DNA from 2 places in the Acetatifactor aquisgranensis genome. Region 2 is predicted to be linked to the other one. Evidence: a T-box and tRNA genes for the amino acid it is inferred to sense, from the RefSeq annotation. Region 2 holds a T-box; the other holds one or more tRNA genes.
The links. The T-box of region 2 lies ahead of tyrS (tyrosine--tRNA ligase). A T-box ahead of a tRNA ligase gene usually reads a tRNA of that ligase, here a tRNA-Tyr.
Positions count from the first base shown of each region.

Region 1: it encodes a tRNA-Tyr, which carries the amino acid that the T-box ahead of tyrS (tyrosine--tRNA ligase) is inferred to sense. The anticodon was not compared.

Region 1 covers NZ_CALPDH010000013.1:26,100-33,816, reverse strand. The annotation lists gene NFS35_RS12615 (VirD4-like conjugal transfer protein, CD1115 family) at 1-1,203, shown strand, start outside; gene NFS35_RS12610 (S1 RNA-binding domain-containing protein) at 1,274-2,875, shown strand; gene NFS35_RS12605 (DUF4367 domain-containing protein) at 2,983-3,483, opposite strand; gene NFS35_RS12600 (helix-turn-helix domain-containing protein) at 3,641-3,949, shown strand; gene NFS35_RS12595 (helix-turn-helix domain-containing protein) at 4,068-4,379, shown strand; gene NFS35_RS12590 (RES domain-containing protein) at 4,434-5,174, shown strand; tRNA gene NFS35_RS12585 (tRNA-Ser) at 5,224-5,308, opposite strand; tRNA gene NFS35_RS12580 (tRNA-Tyr) at 5,315-5,397, opposite strand; tRNA gene NFS35_RS12575 (tRNA-His) at 5,399-5,472, opposite strand; tRNA gene NFS35_RS12570 (tRNA-Glu) at 5,475-5,547, opposite strand; tRNA gene NFS35_RS12565 (tRNA-Glu) at 5,552-5,624, opposite strand; gene NFS35_RS12560 (helix-turn-helix domain-containing protein) at 5,687-5,941, opposite strand; tRNA gene NFS35_RS12555 (tRNA-Lys) at 5,985-6,057, opposite strand; gene NFS35_RS12550 (hypothetical protein) at 6,498-6,701, opposite strand; gene NFS35_RS12545 (helix-turn-helix domain-containing protein) at 6,717-7,622, opposite strand.
Region 2 covers NZ_CALPDH010000021.1:52,829-60,545, forward strand. The annotation lists gene NFS35_RS17870 (hypothetical protein) at 1-1,264, shown strand, start outside; gene NFS35_RS17875 (glycosyltransferase family protein) at 1,245-2,480, shown strand; gene NFS35_RS17880 (DNA-3-methyladenine glycosylase I) at 2,522-2,821, shown strand; gene NFS35_RS17885 (AAA family ATPase) at 2,840-3,112, shown strand; T-box leader at 3,231-3,486, shown strand; gene tyrS (tyrosine--tRNA ligase) at 3,584-4,828, shown strand; gene NFS35_RS17895 (serpin family protein) at 5,103-6,626, shown strand; gene spoIVA (stage IV sporulation protein A) at 6,715-7,717, shown strand, end outside.

The DNA.
Region 1 (7,717 bases), on a different contig from region 2:
CTGGTGCTGTATGTGGATAAGGGCTACCCGCCGGAGAACCGGAACATGGGCCAGGTTTATCAGCTCATTACCCTCAATTCCGAAACAGCACTGAACAGCCTGTTTGAAGTCCTGCCCATCAACCATCCGGCAAAAGCCCCTTACAGCCTTTTCAAGCAGGCATCCGATTCTGTGCGGAGCGGTGTTATCATCGGGCTGGGGAGCCGCCTGCAGGTATTCCAGTCGGAACTGATCAAAAAGATCACGGCAAGGGATGAAATCGACCTGGAACTGCTGGGGCAGAAACCCTGTGCCTATTTCCTTGTGACCAGCGACCAGGACAGCACCTTTGATTTTCTGGCATCCCTGTTTTTGTCCTTTGTGTTCATCAAGCTGGTGCGGTATGCGGATAAAAACTGTGAGGGCGGAAGGCTTCCTGTGCCCGTCCATGTATTAGGGGAGGAGCTGACTGCCTGCGGCACTATCCCCGACCTCTCCCGGCGCCTGAGCGTGATCCGCTCCCGGAACATCTCCATGTCCTGTGTGTTCCAGAACCTTGCGGGACTGCAGAACCGGTATCCGCTGAACCTCTGGCAGGAGATCTTAGGGAATTGTGATGTCCAGCTCTTTCTGGGATGCACTGACCCCCTGACTGCGGAATTTGTCTCCTCCCGTACCGGACTGGCAAGCGTGGCAGTCTCCAGCAAGTCCAAGCAGTTAGGAACCTGGCGGATCTCCAACTACACGCCGGAGTACCGGGAGACCAGCGGTGTGGGAAAGCGGCCTGTGCTGACGCCGGATGAAGTGCTGCGCCTGCCCATTGATGAAGCTCTGGTCATCATCCGCGGAAAGAAGACCTTAAAGGTGGATAAGATGGATTATTCCAAACATCCGGAATATCCCCTGCTGCGCTCCTGCAAGGCATCCGCTCATATCCCGGAATGGAGGCGGCTGGAAATGGAAACGGCTGCTGCAGCGGAACCTGTGGTAAAGCCTGCTCCCCAAAAAACAGTTACAAAGCAGGCAGGAAAAGCAGCTTCCAAACCTGCCCAAAAGACAGGGACGGAACCCGCCGCAAAGGGAACCGCAAAACCATCGGCAGCCGGCGCACAGCAGAAACCCCAAAAAACGGCAGCAGCTGATCCTGGGAAAGCTGTCCCTGCTGCATCTTCCGGCACACCTGCCGGGATCGTATCCACGGACAAAGATTCCATCATGTCCTGAAACAAGAATGCTATGGAACGGCCCATTTCCGGGTTGTGCTATAGAATAACAACACAATGGAGGTAAACATATGGCAAGAAAAAAAGAACTTATGGAACTGGAAAATCCTACTATGGAAGAAAACACTCTCTTGGACGGAACCGGCATAAAGGATGGTGCTATTCCCGGTGAAGGACACGGCACACTGCCTGAAGCGGCTGGGGATGGCATGGACTTAAATGAACTGTTGGGCAGCATGGATCAGGAGCTGCCTGCAGAGCCGGATGTTGAGGACGAAATGCTCCCGGAGCTTACAGAAGAGGAAATGTTCGGAGAAGCATCGGAGGATCTGAACGGCTTCGGTACGGAGCGTGATGCCGCCCATGATGCCAGCAGTTCTGGCGAAGCACAGCCGGAATCTGCAGCGTCTCCTGAAACAGATGCCCCTGCTGCAAAGACCAGACGCACCACACGCAGTAAGAAAGAGAAAACTTCTGCAGGAAATAGCGGGGAAACAAAGGAAACCGAAACAGGAATACCGGAGACACCGGAAGCAGTTTCTGATGGTGTGCCGGATTCCCCAGATACCGCCGCTGTTCCCGGTACAGACGAGCCGACAGACCATGCCACAGATGAAGTAGAAGAAAACATTCTTCAGGAAAATGTGTCTTTTGCTGAAACAGGATCGGAAAGAACGATTTTACCCACTGGCACAACTGACTCAGAAAATACAGTTCCTGCTGCCGCTTCTTCCCGGCGTACTGCCGCCAGAAGCAGAAAAGAAGATGCCCCTGTGCTGACACTGGAAGTTCGGGGAGAAGTAGAGACTGAGGAATCCCGCGAGGATGTCATCTGGCATGAGATCCACAACGCCTACCGTACCAGACGTATCCTTACCGGGCAGCTTGGCGGAATCGAGCAGACGGACAATGGCAAGACCATCACGATTGTAGACTATAAAGGATTCCGGATCGTAATCCCTTTAAAGGAGATGATGATCAATATCGGCCGCAGCCCCTCCGGACAGGAATATACGGAGCTGATGCTGCGCCAGAACAAGATCCTCGGCAACATGCTGGGGGCAGAGATCGACTTTATCGTAAAAGGTATTGATTCCAAATCCCGCAGCGTGGTGGCAAGCCGGAAAGAAGCCATGCTCCGGAAACGGCAGATCTTCTATCTGGATACGGATGCTGCAGGGATGTACCGGATCTATGAAGGACGTATCGCCCAGGCCCGTGTGATCGCTGTGGCAGAGAAAGTCATCCGGGTGGAAGTTTTCGGAGTGGAATGCTCCATCATGGCCCGTGACCTTGCCTGGGAGTGGATCGGGGATGCTCATGAGCGTTTTTCTGTGGGCGACCAGGTACTTGTACGCATCCTGAGTGTGCGCCGTGACAGCCTGGAGGATATGGGGATCAAAGCTGATATCAAGAGCGTATCCCAGAACACCAGCCACGACAACCTGAAAAAATGCCGCATCCAGAGCAAGTATGCCGGCAAGGTCACAGACGTACATAAAGGTGTGGTCTATATCCGGCTGTCTAACGGCGTCAATGCCGTGGCCCACTCCTGCTATGACTACCGGACTCCCGGCAAGAAGGATGATGTGAGCTTTGCCGTGACACGGCTGGATGAAGAACGGGGTGTGGCTGTGGGAATCATTACACGGATCATCCGGCAGAATCTGTAATAGTTCTGTAAATATGACATACAAAACATGGAGCTGCAGTTTTGAATACTGCAGCTCCATATCCTGCCGGTTTTATATTTCCAATATAATGACACTGACTGTCTCTGTTAATTTGCCTCCTTTGCACTTTCGGCCATCTTGATAATCTCTGAATCCTGGATTTCTGCAGGCTTATATTCCAGGACATAACTCACTTCAGGAGAACAGGTCCAGCAAAGGTATGCCGTTTCTCCGCTCTTATAGAGAGATGCAGGCCATTCCTGAATCATCATTTCTTCACAGCTGTCCATGAAATCGACTGCAAATAAAACACCAAAAGCAGTTGTATTCAGTCCAGTTATTTCAGAAGCATCCTGCTCATAATAATCCGTTTTTAATATATGGTAATAGATTTTAGTATCGTTATCCTCATTTGCGTATGTGAGCGTGGCTGCAAGTGTAGTTTCCGACTGCTTTTTATATTTATCACCTAACGCCTCTTCCATTTTTAGAATATCTTCTTCGAGTGTGGTTTTTTTATCTGAATTCCTATACACCAGTATCCCTGCTACAGCCATGCAAATCACTATCATACAGGCCAAAATCCCTATCATTTTCTTTTTCAGCATAAATTATAGCCTCCTCTTATAAGCTGACAGTTAAATCACAATGATCACTACATTTATATAGTTGTGTTTATCGTAGTAATTATACGATGTAAATGATTAAATTGCAACGATTTACCAAAGTATAATTTACGATATACACAAGCAAAGAGGCAAAATAATGAATACGGTTCTTTCTACTATAATAGCATATCGTGAAGAGAGAGGCTGGACAGAATACCAGCTTGCAGAACATTCCGGTTTACCCCAGACTACAATATCTTCCTGGTACTGTAAAAATACAATACCAACCATACCTTCTCTGGAGAAAATCTGCGCCGCATTTGACATTACGCTTTCCCAACTGTTTTCCCACGGCGGTGAACCCGTTCTGCTGACAGCATCCCAGCAGAAACTGCTGAAATGCTGGGCAGGATTAAGCAGCGAACAGCAGGCACTTATTTTTTCTCTGCTTGATAATATGAAATAGCAAAGATAATTTCCTTTCGTTGTAATAATCGTTAAAATTATACGATTCAAACGATTAAATATAAACGATTTGTCAAAGTATAATTTACGAAGAATAAAAGCAAAGGGGTGAATCTATTTTGGAAGATATTCTTGCGACCATAACTGCATACAGACAAGAAAGAGGCTGGACGGAATATCAGCTTGCGGAACGCTCCGGCCTTCCCCAATCCACAATCTCCTCCTGGTATCGAAAAAATATGGTTCCAACCATTCCTTCTTTAAAGAAAATCTGTCTGGCATTTGGAATTACTCTCTCCCAGTTATTATCGAAAGGAGAGGCTCCGGTTTCCCTGACAGAAGATCAAAGAAAACTGCTGGAACGATGGGCAAGACTGAATAAAGACCAGCAGGAGGTCATCTTTGCTTTAATTGACAAAATGCAGGTGTAAACAGACTTCTTTCACAAACAGTCAATGATATTTCTGTAAAATGGAGTAATAAAAATGAATGACTTTAAAATCAAAACTGATACAGCACTCTTCTCTTTACTTAATATTAAACAGTTTAGTTATGAGAGTTTAAACGGCAGAAAGAAGGAAAAAAATCAAGAACTGTTTCAGCAGGCAGTAATGTATATGCCCATAAGTGAACTGAATAATGAAATTTATTATAGAGCAAGAATAATCAATCCATCTGACGGAAAAGATACAGGAGTTATTAGAGAAAATGGGATACCAGTAAGCGGATACGATGATCAACATTCTGGTGTTGCGCCTGCATCAGCAATAACACAAAGTGGAAGAGTAAATCACATTGGTGAACCAGTTCTTTATTTGGCAGAAGATATAAAAACATCATGTAAAGAACAAAAAGCTAACAAAAATGACTATATTTCTGTAGCCGAATGTACTGTAAAAAGCAAAATAAAAGTAATGGATTTTACGATTATGGTTTCGGACGGACTCAAGAATTTATTTTCAGACGAAACAGTACAACTTTTTATTAGTAATTATTCCATTGATATCAGGGCATTTTATATCTTTATAAAAGATTACTTAACATCTCCAAATTATGCAGAGCAAGGCTATGTAATACCATTGGATTTTTTAGATATCGTAAAAAAGAGAAGAAATGATATTTCAGGTATAAAATATAATTCTTCTTATACTGATAAACATAATATCGCCCTGTGGGATGAAAATAGAAACAGCAAATGTACTAACAGCAAGGTAATAAAAGGATAATAACAAATTTCAGCTTTCAAAAGAAGCAGGATTATCTCCAGCTTCAGCACGTTTGCGGAAGGATTCGAACCTTCGGTGCGTTTCCGCACACCACCTTAGCAGGGTGGCACCATAAGCCTCTCGGACACGCAAACAAAAAATGGATGGGGCAGGACTCGAACCTGCGGTGTTTCTTTGTAACGGATTTACAGTCCGCTGCCCTCGCCACTGGGCATACCCATCCATGGGGTGACCAGGGGGAATCGAACCCCCGTAAGCAGAGCCACAATCTGCCGGACTGCCACTGTCCTATGGCCACAGTAGCTCCTGTGGGGCTTGAACCCATCATTTCCGGCTTGAGAGGCCGGCGTCCTGACCTTTAGACTAAGGAGCCTTAATGATCCCCATGGGACTTGAACCCAATACCTCCGGCTTGAAAGGCCGGTGTCCTGACCTTTAGACCAGGGGACCTTACTGCAGGCATTTTTCTGCCTGCGGTTCTATTGCTGTCATTTCCCTTTCTTACTTTCCATTCATGCACTGATCTGTATCTGCACTGCCGTATCAGTAACCAGAATGTCATCCAGCCGCACCTGCAGGACTGCTGCAAGCACCACCAGATTATCTATTGTTGGCAGTGCTGCACCCTGCTGCCACTTGTATATGGCCTGCGGTGTGGCAAAACCAAAAACATCCTGCAGATCCCTTACCGACAGTCCTGCCTGCTTCCGCAGCTTTCCAATGTTCTGTCCTGTCTTTACCATATCTATAACCGGCAGATTCACCATGATTCTCACCTCCTGCTATCAGAATTCCATATACAGGCGGTCATGCTCCATATGGGACTCGGACCCATGACCACTCGATTAAAAGTCGAGTGCTCTCCCAGCTGAGCTAATGGAGCATAAAAAATACCGCCTACCTCATACAAGATAAGCGGTACATAAATCCATGTTCTGTTTCCGGCAGACATTTATATCTTGTCTGCATCCGGATATCACACAGTTTTTCGCCTTTTTCTTATCTTACATGAGCGCATCTTAACCAGACTCTGTTCTTTTTCTTTACTGAACAGTGCCTCATAATGTTCGCTATGCAGATAATATGCGAAGCCATTCGCAGCGAAATTAACTGTTGCCATGATTTTTTCCTTTCTGGACTCATCCGGTCCGCTTTGTTCTTAACTGTAACCACTATAACACCAATTTCCAGATTTGTCATTATACCAGTAATATAATTTGTGGATAATCAGTATCAGGCTGATGCTGCCATAATAAGGAAAAAATCCAAAACCGCATTTTACTGACGGCTTCGGATTTTCACATTCAAATATCAATAATTCTATCAAGCTCTGACAAGTCCGAGCCACTGCTCCACTTCTTTCACTGACGCATCAAAAATATCCGCAATATCCTCTACAGAATTTCCTTTTTTATACAATCTTTGAGCTATCTCTATTTTGGTCTTTTCAGCTCCTCGTTTTTCAGCTTCTAACTTCTCGCTTTCCACATAAGTCTTCAAAATATATTCTTTATCAAACAGCATCATCATAATATCCTTGACCTACGCTTTAATAAGCCCAAGCCATTGCTCCACTGTTTCTATCGATACCTCGGATGCCTTTGCAATATCCTGAACGGAAATCCCCATTTCGTACATTCTCTGTGCAGTTTCCATTTTCGCCTTTTCAGACCCTCTTTTTTCTCCTTCCATTGCTGCTTCCTTTTCTCTGCTCTCCACATAAGTCTTCAAAATATATTCTTCATTAAACAATGTCATCATGATATCCACAACCTCCTTTTCACGTCCTGACAGATACTCGCGCAGTACATTCTGGTCCTTACAGATGCGGATCGTCTCCAGAACCGCCTCCCTGGTTCTTCCATGCAGTTTCACCTGTTCATTATATATCCTTGTAAATGCCACATACTGATTGATGATATCCCCCTCTTTTCCATCATAGATCATTTTGACCTTTACATCAAGGACACTGTCATCCCCTCCAAAAAATTCCTTCGACAGAGAAAGGTATTCCGGTTTTGTTTTTCTATTACCGGTGAATATGACGTACATCTCCGGCCTTGGAAGCTCCAGCTTTTTGCTCCCATACACATTCTGTTTTGTGCTCTCAAAATATTCCTGATAAGTCTGGGCAAGATATAACAGGCAGCGTACCACGATATTGATGCTCCAGCTTGACTGCTGCTCTACCAAAATGACCAGCTTTTCCCCGACCTGAAAGCCGACATCATTATAATACTGATCCAGAAGGACATTGGTAATCGTCACGTTCCTGATGCTGTCCTCCGTTGCCTCATGGTCTTCCGGATGCAGCGCCTGGTACAGCTGCAGCAGATACTTCGGCTCTCGGAAGAGCGAAGTAAACACGCTGTCCTTCGCTGTATATTTTGCTATCTGTTCCGGCTTTTTTTCACTGCCGGCTGATATGGTATTTTCTTCCTGATTCATTTTATGCAGACACCTCTATCCTATTGTTTCCATTCCGGCCTGTATTATTTGCCGCAGGTTCTTTCTTGTCTTCTATCTTACCATAAAAAAACGAA
Region 2 (7,717 bases):
GGAATACCTGGCAATGACATTTCTGCCGCTGATATGCTGTGGGATGTATCTCCTATACTCGAAAGAACCTACATCCCGGGATTATGGAAAATATAAATGGTATCTTATCTGGGGGATGTCGGCTCTGCTGCAAAGTCACATCATTACAACAGAAATGGTTACAATGCTGATGGCGCTGATATGCGTGGCGCTCTGGAGAAAAACATTTCGCAGGAAGACATTTATACAATTGCTGGAAACGGTTGGTATTGTGCTGCTGCTTAATATGTTTTTCTGGCTTCCGCTTGTATATATGATGCAGGCTGACAGATATCAATTTCAAACGTGGATTCAGAACGAAATGATAAATGGCACTGTATTGGCCGGTGCGCTTCAGTTATTGCCCAACAAAGGGGGCGCGCAGACTGGTATGTGGAACTGTGAACCTATCCAGCTTGGAGCCGCTGCACTGTTAATGCTGCTTGCATATCTGCTGTGGAGGATCAAAAGAAGAGAAGTAGGAAAAGCTTGCAGGAGTTTTGCCATCCTGACAGTACTGACACTGGTTTTGAGTACAGAATATATTCCGTGGAATATGATTATGAAGCTTCCGGTAATTGGTTTCTTTGTGGGGGCTTTGCAGTTTCCGTTCCGGTGGATGGCTCCGGCATCATTCTTCGCGGCAGCATTTTCAGCATTTTTCCTGTTTGAACTGCGGGAAGAAGAGGGGCCATACTCAAAAATGCTGATAGGGATTGCCGCATTGGTGGTATTTTTCAGTGCGGTATACCATGTCAATGACTGTGCCTTTCAGGCCTCTCCCATTTTTCTGTACAATGCAGAAAATATGGGCACTACCGGAATCGTGAACGGAGAAAGGCTGTTGGAGGGTGAGGATAGGGCAGAACTAAAGTTTCGTGAACCAGTGGCTGAGGCTGATTTATTGTGGAAAGATTATGAGAAAAAAGGCACTACTGTTGACATTTTTTTGGAAAATAAATCATCGCAGACTCGTTATCTGGAACTTCCTCTTGTGGGGTATAAGGGGTACAAGGCGGAAGATATGAGCGGGGGCGGTTCTTTGGTGATTGCGCAAGAGAGAGGTGCCCACGGTGATTTGCGGATAGAAGTACCCGGAGGATATCAGGGCAGAATACATGTGTCCTATAAGGGGTTCCCTCTGTTTTGTATCGCGGAAGCGGCATCACTTATAAGCATACTGGCAGTTTTGGGAAATAAAGTGATGCAAAAGAGGAAGGTGCAGAATGAAAATAGAGAAGCATGACGACAGACAGTCTACATATTGCATTCTATGTGTATTGGCCAGTGCAGTAGCGCTTTTTCCCCTGGGTTGTGATTATGTCATGGATGGGGGAATTGTGACAGAATGGCTTGCCAGAGTTGCCGAAGTGGCAGAGGGATTTCGAAGTGGAGAATTCTATCTGTTTCCAAGCCTGGAGACACGGATGGCATCAGGGCTGACAGAGAATGTGATGAATTCAAATCTATGGTTCATTTTTCCAGGATTTCTATATTTTCTGACAGGAAAAATGGTACTTGCATATAGAGTTTATATGCTGCTGGTACAGATTGGCACATTTTTAGCGGCTTTTCTCTGCTTCAAACGCATATTTATGGAGAGAATGGGGATGTCTGCCTGTATTGGGATTGTGCTCTATATGACGAACCCTTACAGAATTTATGTCTGTTATGATATAGCCAATCTTTCTCAGGCAACAGCGTGGATGCTCATTCCTTTATATATATGGGCGATTTATGGGCTGTTTGCATCCAGGGGAAGGCTTTGGGAGTTCGCAATAGCTGCATTGGCGCTGGCCGGAATAGGGTATGCGGATATCATCATATTGTTGACAGCAACAGGCATCACGCTATTAGCAGGGATTGCGGCGCGCAAGCCCTTTCCATGTATGGCAGCGGCAACAGGCTGTCTACTGGCCTTTCCGGGGATGCTTCGGCTGGAAAGTTATCTCTTCACAGATGAATTTGCCCAGTGGGAGATACCGCTGCAAATGATTATGCAGAAAGGATACCATGTGGGACAGTTTTTTAGCAGCTATGCGTTTCGGGATGGGAAGCCCGGGATGGGACTGGGTATGATGATTTGCCTGTTGGCTGTACTGTGGCTGAGGTTTGTAAACGGGGAAAAACAGGCGGATAAGAAAAGAAGAAGCTTTATATATATTGCACTTTTTCTGGCGGTGCTGTCCCTTTTCTGTTTTCCATGGGATATCCTGCAGAGACTGGGAGACTGGTCGGTTAAACTGATTTCCCTGATAGAGACACCAGCGGTATTCTGGGGAATGGCGACAGCAGTATTCTGCATACCGGCGGCGGACAGTATGGAGAGGGTTTCGCGATGCGAAAATAAGCTGGCAGCCAGTCTGATTCCTGCAGCGGTTATCCTTTTCTGTGTGGGAATCTGTGTATATCATTGTAATATGCTGACATACAGCAGGCTGCCGATGAACATAGGCTTTTAAGGCGCTGAAAAAAGGATGCCATGGGCGTTTTTTCCGAAAATATGGGGAGACATTTAGCACAATGGAATCGGGAGGGCGGGGGCGGAGAAAAATCCGGGTCTGCGGAAAAGGGTATTTACCGCGGGCAGAGGGCAGGCGTAATTCCGGCCAGGAACGGGCTGTCGGATTTGATAGCAAAGGATTTGAAGAAGAGGGGCCTCAAATATCTGGGGTCTGTGACGGTGTATGCGCATCTGCAGGCCTGCGGGATGGTGAACGACCATGCGGAGACCTGTTTCCGGTACCGGCAGGTGACGGACGGGGCGGAGACAGTGCGCAAAAGGCGGGATAGTGAGTCATAGCCGGGAACGGACAAAGGCTTGAGATTTGCCGGGAGAGAGAATCATGAGCCGGAAGTGTCCCTGTCGCCGGAGAACCAGACGAAATTGGCGGACAAGCTGAACCGGATGGCCAGGTTCCCGGGCTGCCAGTTCATCATATCCACCCATTCCCCTTTCATGCCGGGGACGCTGCAGGCCAAGATTTACGACATCGACTCCGGGGAACTGGAGGCGGTGAAGTGGACAGAGCTTAAGAATGTGCGGTATTTTTATCGCTTTTTTGAGAAGCACAGGAAAGAGTTTGAGGGATGAGCCGCCAGGGCAGGGTAACGGTAAATGGTAACAGTGGATTTTAAAACGCTTTTAAAACGCTGAAAATTTAGGTTGACAAAGGGGAATACAGCGGTTATAATGAAAAATCAGAACATCAGAGAACGCGATGATGGGAAGAAGTACCTTTGTCTAAAGGCTGACAGAGAGTTGCCGGTTGGTGAGAGGCGCGAGAAGGACTGAGGGAACATACATCCCGGAGCAGCAGGGCTGAAAGAAGAGGGGAGACTTTCGGAAAGTAGGCTTTGCCGGTGGGCACCGATATCTGCCGGAGTATTGATGGATACTCGATGAGCCGCAGGATGCGAGTCCTGTGGGAAGTAAGGTGGTAACACGAGCGCAGGCCCGTCCTTTCACAGGACGGGCTTTTTGTATGCGCGGAATGCTCCGCCGTATGTCTGACAGCGCGGTTTCTGAAAGACTATTTTCGTTTACAGCAAAGGAGAGAGAAAAATGACGGTATTTGAGGAATTGAAAGCGAGAGGGCTGCTGGCCCAGCTGACGGACGAGGAAGAGATTAAGGAGTTGATTAACAACGGAAAGGCCACTTTCTACATCGGTTTCGATCCCACGGCGGACAGCCTGCACGTAGGGCATTTCATGGCGCTCTGCCTGATGAAGCGGCTGCAGATGGCGGGGAACCGGCCCATCGCGCTGATCGGCGGCGGCACGGGCATGATTGGCGACCCTTCCGGCAGGAGCGACCTGCGCACCATGATGACGAAAGAAACCATCGACCACAACTGCGAGTGCTTCAAAAAGCAGATGAGCCGTTTCATCGAGTTCGGCGACAGGCTGGAGGAGGGCAGCTCCAAGGCGCTGATGGTGAACAACGCGGACTGGCTGATGGACCTGAACTACATCGAGTTCATCCGGGACATCGGCGTGCATTTCTCCGTGAACAGGATGCTCACGGCGGAGTGCTACAAGCAGCGCATGGAGAAGGGCTTAAGCTTCCTGGAGTTCAACTACATGATCATGCAGAGCTTCGACTTCCTGAAGCTGTACGAGAACTACGGCTGCAACATGCAGTTCGGCGGCGACGACCAGTGGAGCAACATGCTGGGGGGCACGGAGCTGATCAGAAGGAAGCTTGGCAAGGACGCATACGCCATGACGATTACTTTGCTTCTGAATTCCGAAGGAAAGAAAATGGGAAAGACCCAGAAAGGCGCGGTGTGGCTTGCCCCTGACAAGACCTCGCCCTTTGAATTCTACCAGTACTGGAGGAACGTGGCGGATGCGGATGTGCTGAAATGCCTGCGGATGCTGACATTCCTGCCGATTGAGCAGATTGACGAGATGGACAGTTGGGAAGGCAGCCAGCTGAACCGGGCCAAGGAAATCCTGGCTTTCGAGCTGACCAAGCTGGTGCACGGCGAAGAGGAGGCTCAGGCGGCCCAGGACAGCGCGCGGAATATCTTTTCCGGCGGCGCAAGCGGGGCGGATATGCCTACCAGCGAGCTGGCAGAAGACGATTTCCAGGACGGCACGATTGACATTCTGGGCATCCTGGTGAAAGCCGGCCTGACCGCGTCTCGCTCCGAGGCCAGAAGGGCGGTGGAGCAGGGCGGCGTCACGGTGGACAATGAGAAGGTAAGCGACATCAAGACCGTGTACCGTCCGGAGCAGCTAAATGGAGACGGAATTGTAGTCAGACGTGGGAAGAAGAATTATAAGAGAGTGGTGGTGAAATAGGGAAAGGAATGATAAGCTCAGCAGGGTTCTCTTAAAAACAGAGAATCTATAGGTTGTCACAAGAACTTTTGCGCCTTTTTATCGTTTATATGGTCAGAAGCGGTATTTCTGCCCGCAGGGAATGAGCTATCTGTGCGCGGGCATGGCAGCGGAGCCGGATTCCAGGGTCAGCTCTGCGCATGCGGGTAGGATGCGGAAGCTGTCTTGGCGGCCCGCAGGCTATGCCAGGAATGCTCTCTGCACCGCAAAATGAAAAACCAGGAGGTAGGAAGGTATGAAAAAGTATGGAAGAATGAAAAAAAGTTTAAGGAAGGGAATGAGCCTGTTCCTGGCGGCAGCGCTGCTGTTCTCCGTCTCCGGCTGCGGGAACCCGGGAGGGGAGGCAGACCAAAGCGGCACAGCGCAGGCGGCTGAGGAGCCGTCCGCTGCCGGGGGTGCGGGCGAGGATGTGGCGGTCTCGTCGAAAATCGATTCAGGCAGCGCCGGGATTTCGTCAGGAGGGGCGGACGGCGGGGCCTTGTCGGATGGGGTGGATTCTCAGGAGGACATCCAGCCCGGCGGCGGGGCAGGCGTGAGTCAGCCGGACGGCACAGGAAAAAGCGGTCAAAATGGGGCAGGCTCTCAGTCAGAAAGCGCGGCGGTGGCGGATTTCGGGCTCCGTCTGTTGGGGGTCTGCATGGAAAAGGCGAAGGATTCTTTCCCGCCAGGCGCCTCCATGCCCCAGGATGTGTATGCCGAGATAGAGGCGGGCAAGAACGTGCTGATATCCCCGCTGTCCGTGATCAGCGCCCTGGCGATGACCGGGGGCGGCGCGAAAGAGGAGACCTTAAGGCAGATGGAGGAGGTCTTGGGAATGTCTGTTCCGGAGCTGTCCGCATTCCTGGCTGCCTATCAGGGAGAACTGCCCGCAGGGGAGAACTACAGGCTGAGCATGGCCAACGGCATCTGGTTCACGGAGGATGAGCGCTTTGCCGTGGAGCCGGAGTTCCTGCAGACATGTGCCGACTCCTTTGGGGCCAGCGCGCGCAGGGCTCCCTTTGACCAGTCCACCCTGAAGGAAATCAACGGATGGGTGAAGGACAACACGGAGGGCATGATCGAGGAAATCCTGGACGAGATTCCCATGGACGCGGTGATGTACCTGGTGAACGCGCTGGCTTTCGACGCGGAGTGGGAGCGGATTTACCATGACTACGAAGTGCGGGAGGGCAAATTCACGAAGGAGGACGGCACCGTCCAGCAGGCGGAGATGATGTACTCCGAGGAGAGCCAGTACCTGGAGGATGAACATGCCGCGGGGTTCCTGAAATACTACGCGGACAGGAAATATGCCTTTGCGGCGCTGCTGCCCGAGGAGGGCATGAGCGTGGCGGAATATGTGGCCACCCTGGATGGGGAGAAGCTTTGGAACATCCTGGCGAATCCCACGCAGCTGCAGGTGAATGCCGCCATCCCGAAATATGAGAACGAGTACAGCGCGGAACTTGGCGATATCCTGCAGGAGATGGGCATGGCGGACGCCTTTGACATGGCCAGGGCGGATTTCTCGGGGATCGGCAGCTCTTCCCAAGGGAACCTGTACATCAGCCGCGTGCTGCACAAGACTTTCATCGCCGTGGACGAGCGGGGGACGAAGGCAGGGGCGGCCACTGCCGTGGAAATGAAGAGGGAGAGCGCGGTGATGGAAGACTACATCAGGACAGTCTATCTTGACAGACCTTTTCTCTATATGATTGTGGACTGTGAACAGAATCTGCCGATATTCCTGGGAGTCGTGGAGGGAATCCGGCAGGATTGACTGTGAATAAACATTAGCATAATTTTCCGGCCTCCTACATATACATCTAACAGTATATGCAGGAGGTTTTTCTATGGAAAATTATTCGATAAACACCTATGACCTGTACAACGATATCAAAAACCGCACAGGGGGAGAGATATACATAGGAGTGCTGGGGCCGGTGCGCACCGGTAAATCTACCTTTATCAAACGATTCATGGAAGAGATGGTGCTGCCTTACATGGAGGATGAGCATGCCAGGAACCGGGCCCAGGATGAGCTGCCTCAGAGCGCAGGGGGCAAGACGATTACCACCACGGAGCCGAAATTCATTCCCAATGAGGCGGCAAGCGTAATTCTGAGCGGAGAGATTCCTGTCTCAGTGCGCCTGATTGACTGCGTGGGCTACATGGTGGAGGGCGCTGCCGGACACATGGAAGAGGACATGGAACGGATGGTGAAGACGCCCTGGTTCGACTATGAGATTCCTTTCACCCAGGCGGCGGAAATCGGTACGGATAAAGTCATGAACGACCATTCCACCATAGGGCTGGTGATTACCACGGACGGCAGCTTCGGGGAGATTCCCAGAGGAAATTATCTGGAGGCGGAGGAGAGGACCATACAGGCTTTAAAGAAGCTGCACAAGCCTTTCCTGGTGCTGGTGAACAGCCAGAAACCCTATTCCGAGGACGCAAGGCGGGTGGCGGAGGAAATCACGGAAAAATACGGCGTTACGGCAGTGACCGTGAACTGTGAGCAGCTGAAAAAGGATGACATCCATATGCTGCTGGAGAATGTGCTGTACGAATTCCCCATTTCTTCCATAGAATTCTATATGCCGAAATGGGTGGAGATGCTTCCCTGGGACAATCGCATGAAGCAGGATATCATCGCCCAGGTCAAGGCGATGATGAAAGACTACAGCACCATCCGGGATGTGAGAATGAAGCCGGTGGAGCTGTCGAGCGAGTACATAAAGCGCTGCAAGACGGACACCATAAGCCTGTCGGATGGCGTTATCCGCGTGACCCTGGACGTGGAGGAGGCCTATTATTATGAGATGCTGACAGAGATGGTGGGGGAGACCATCACGGACGAATATCAGC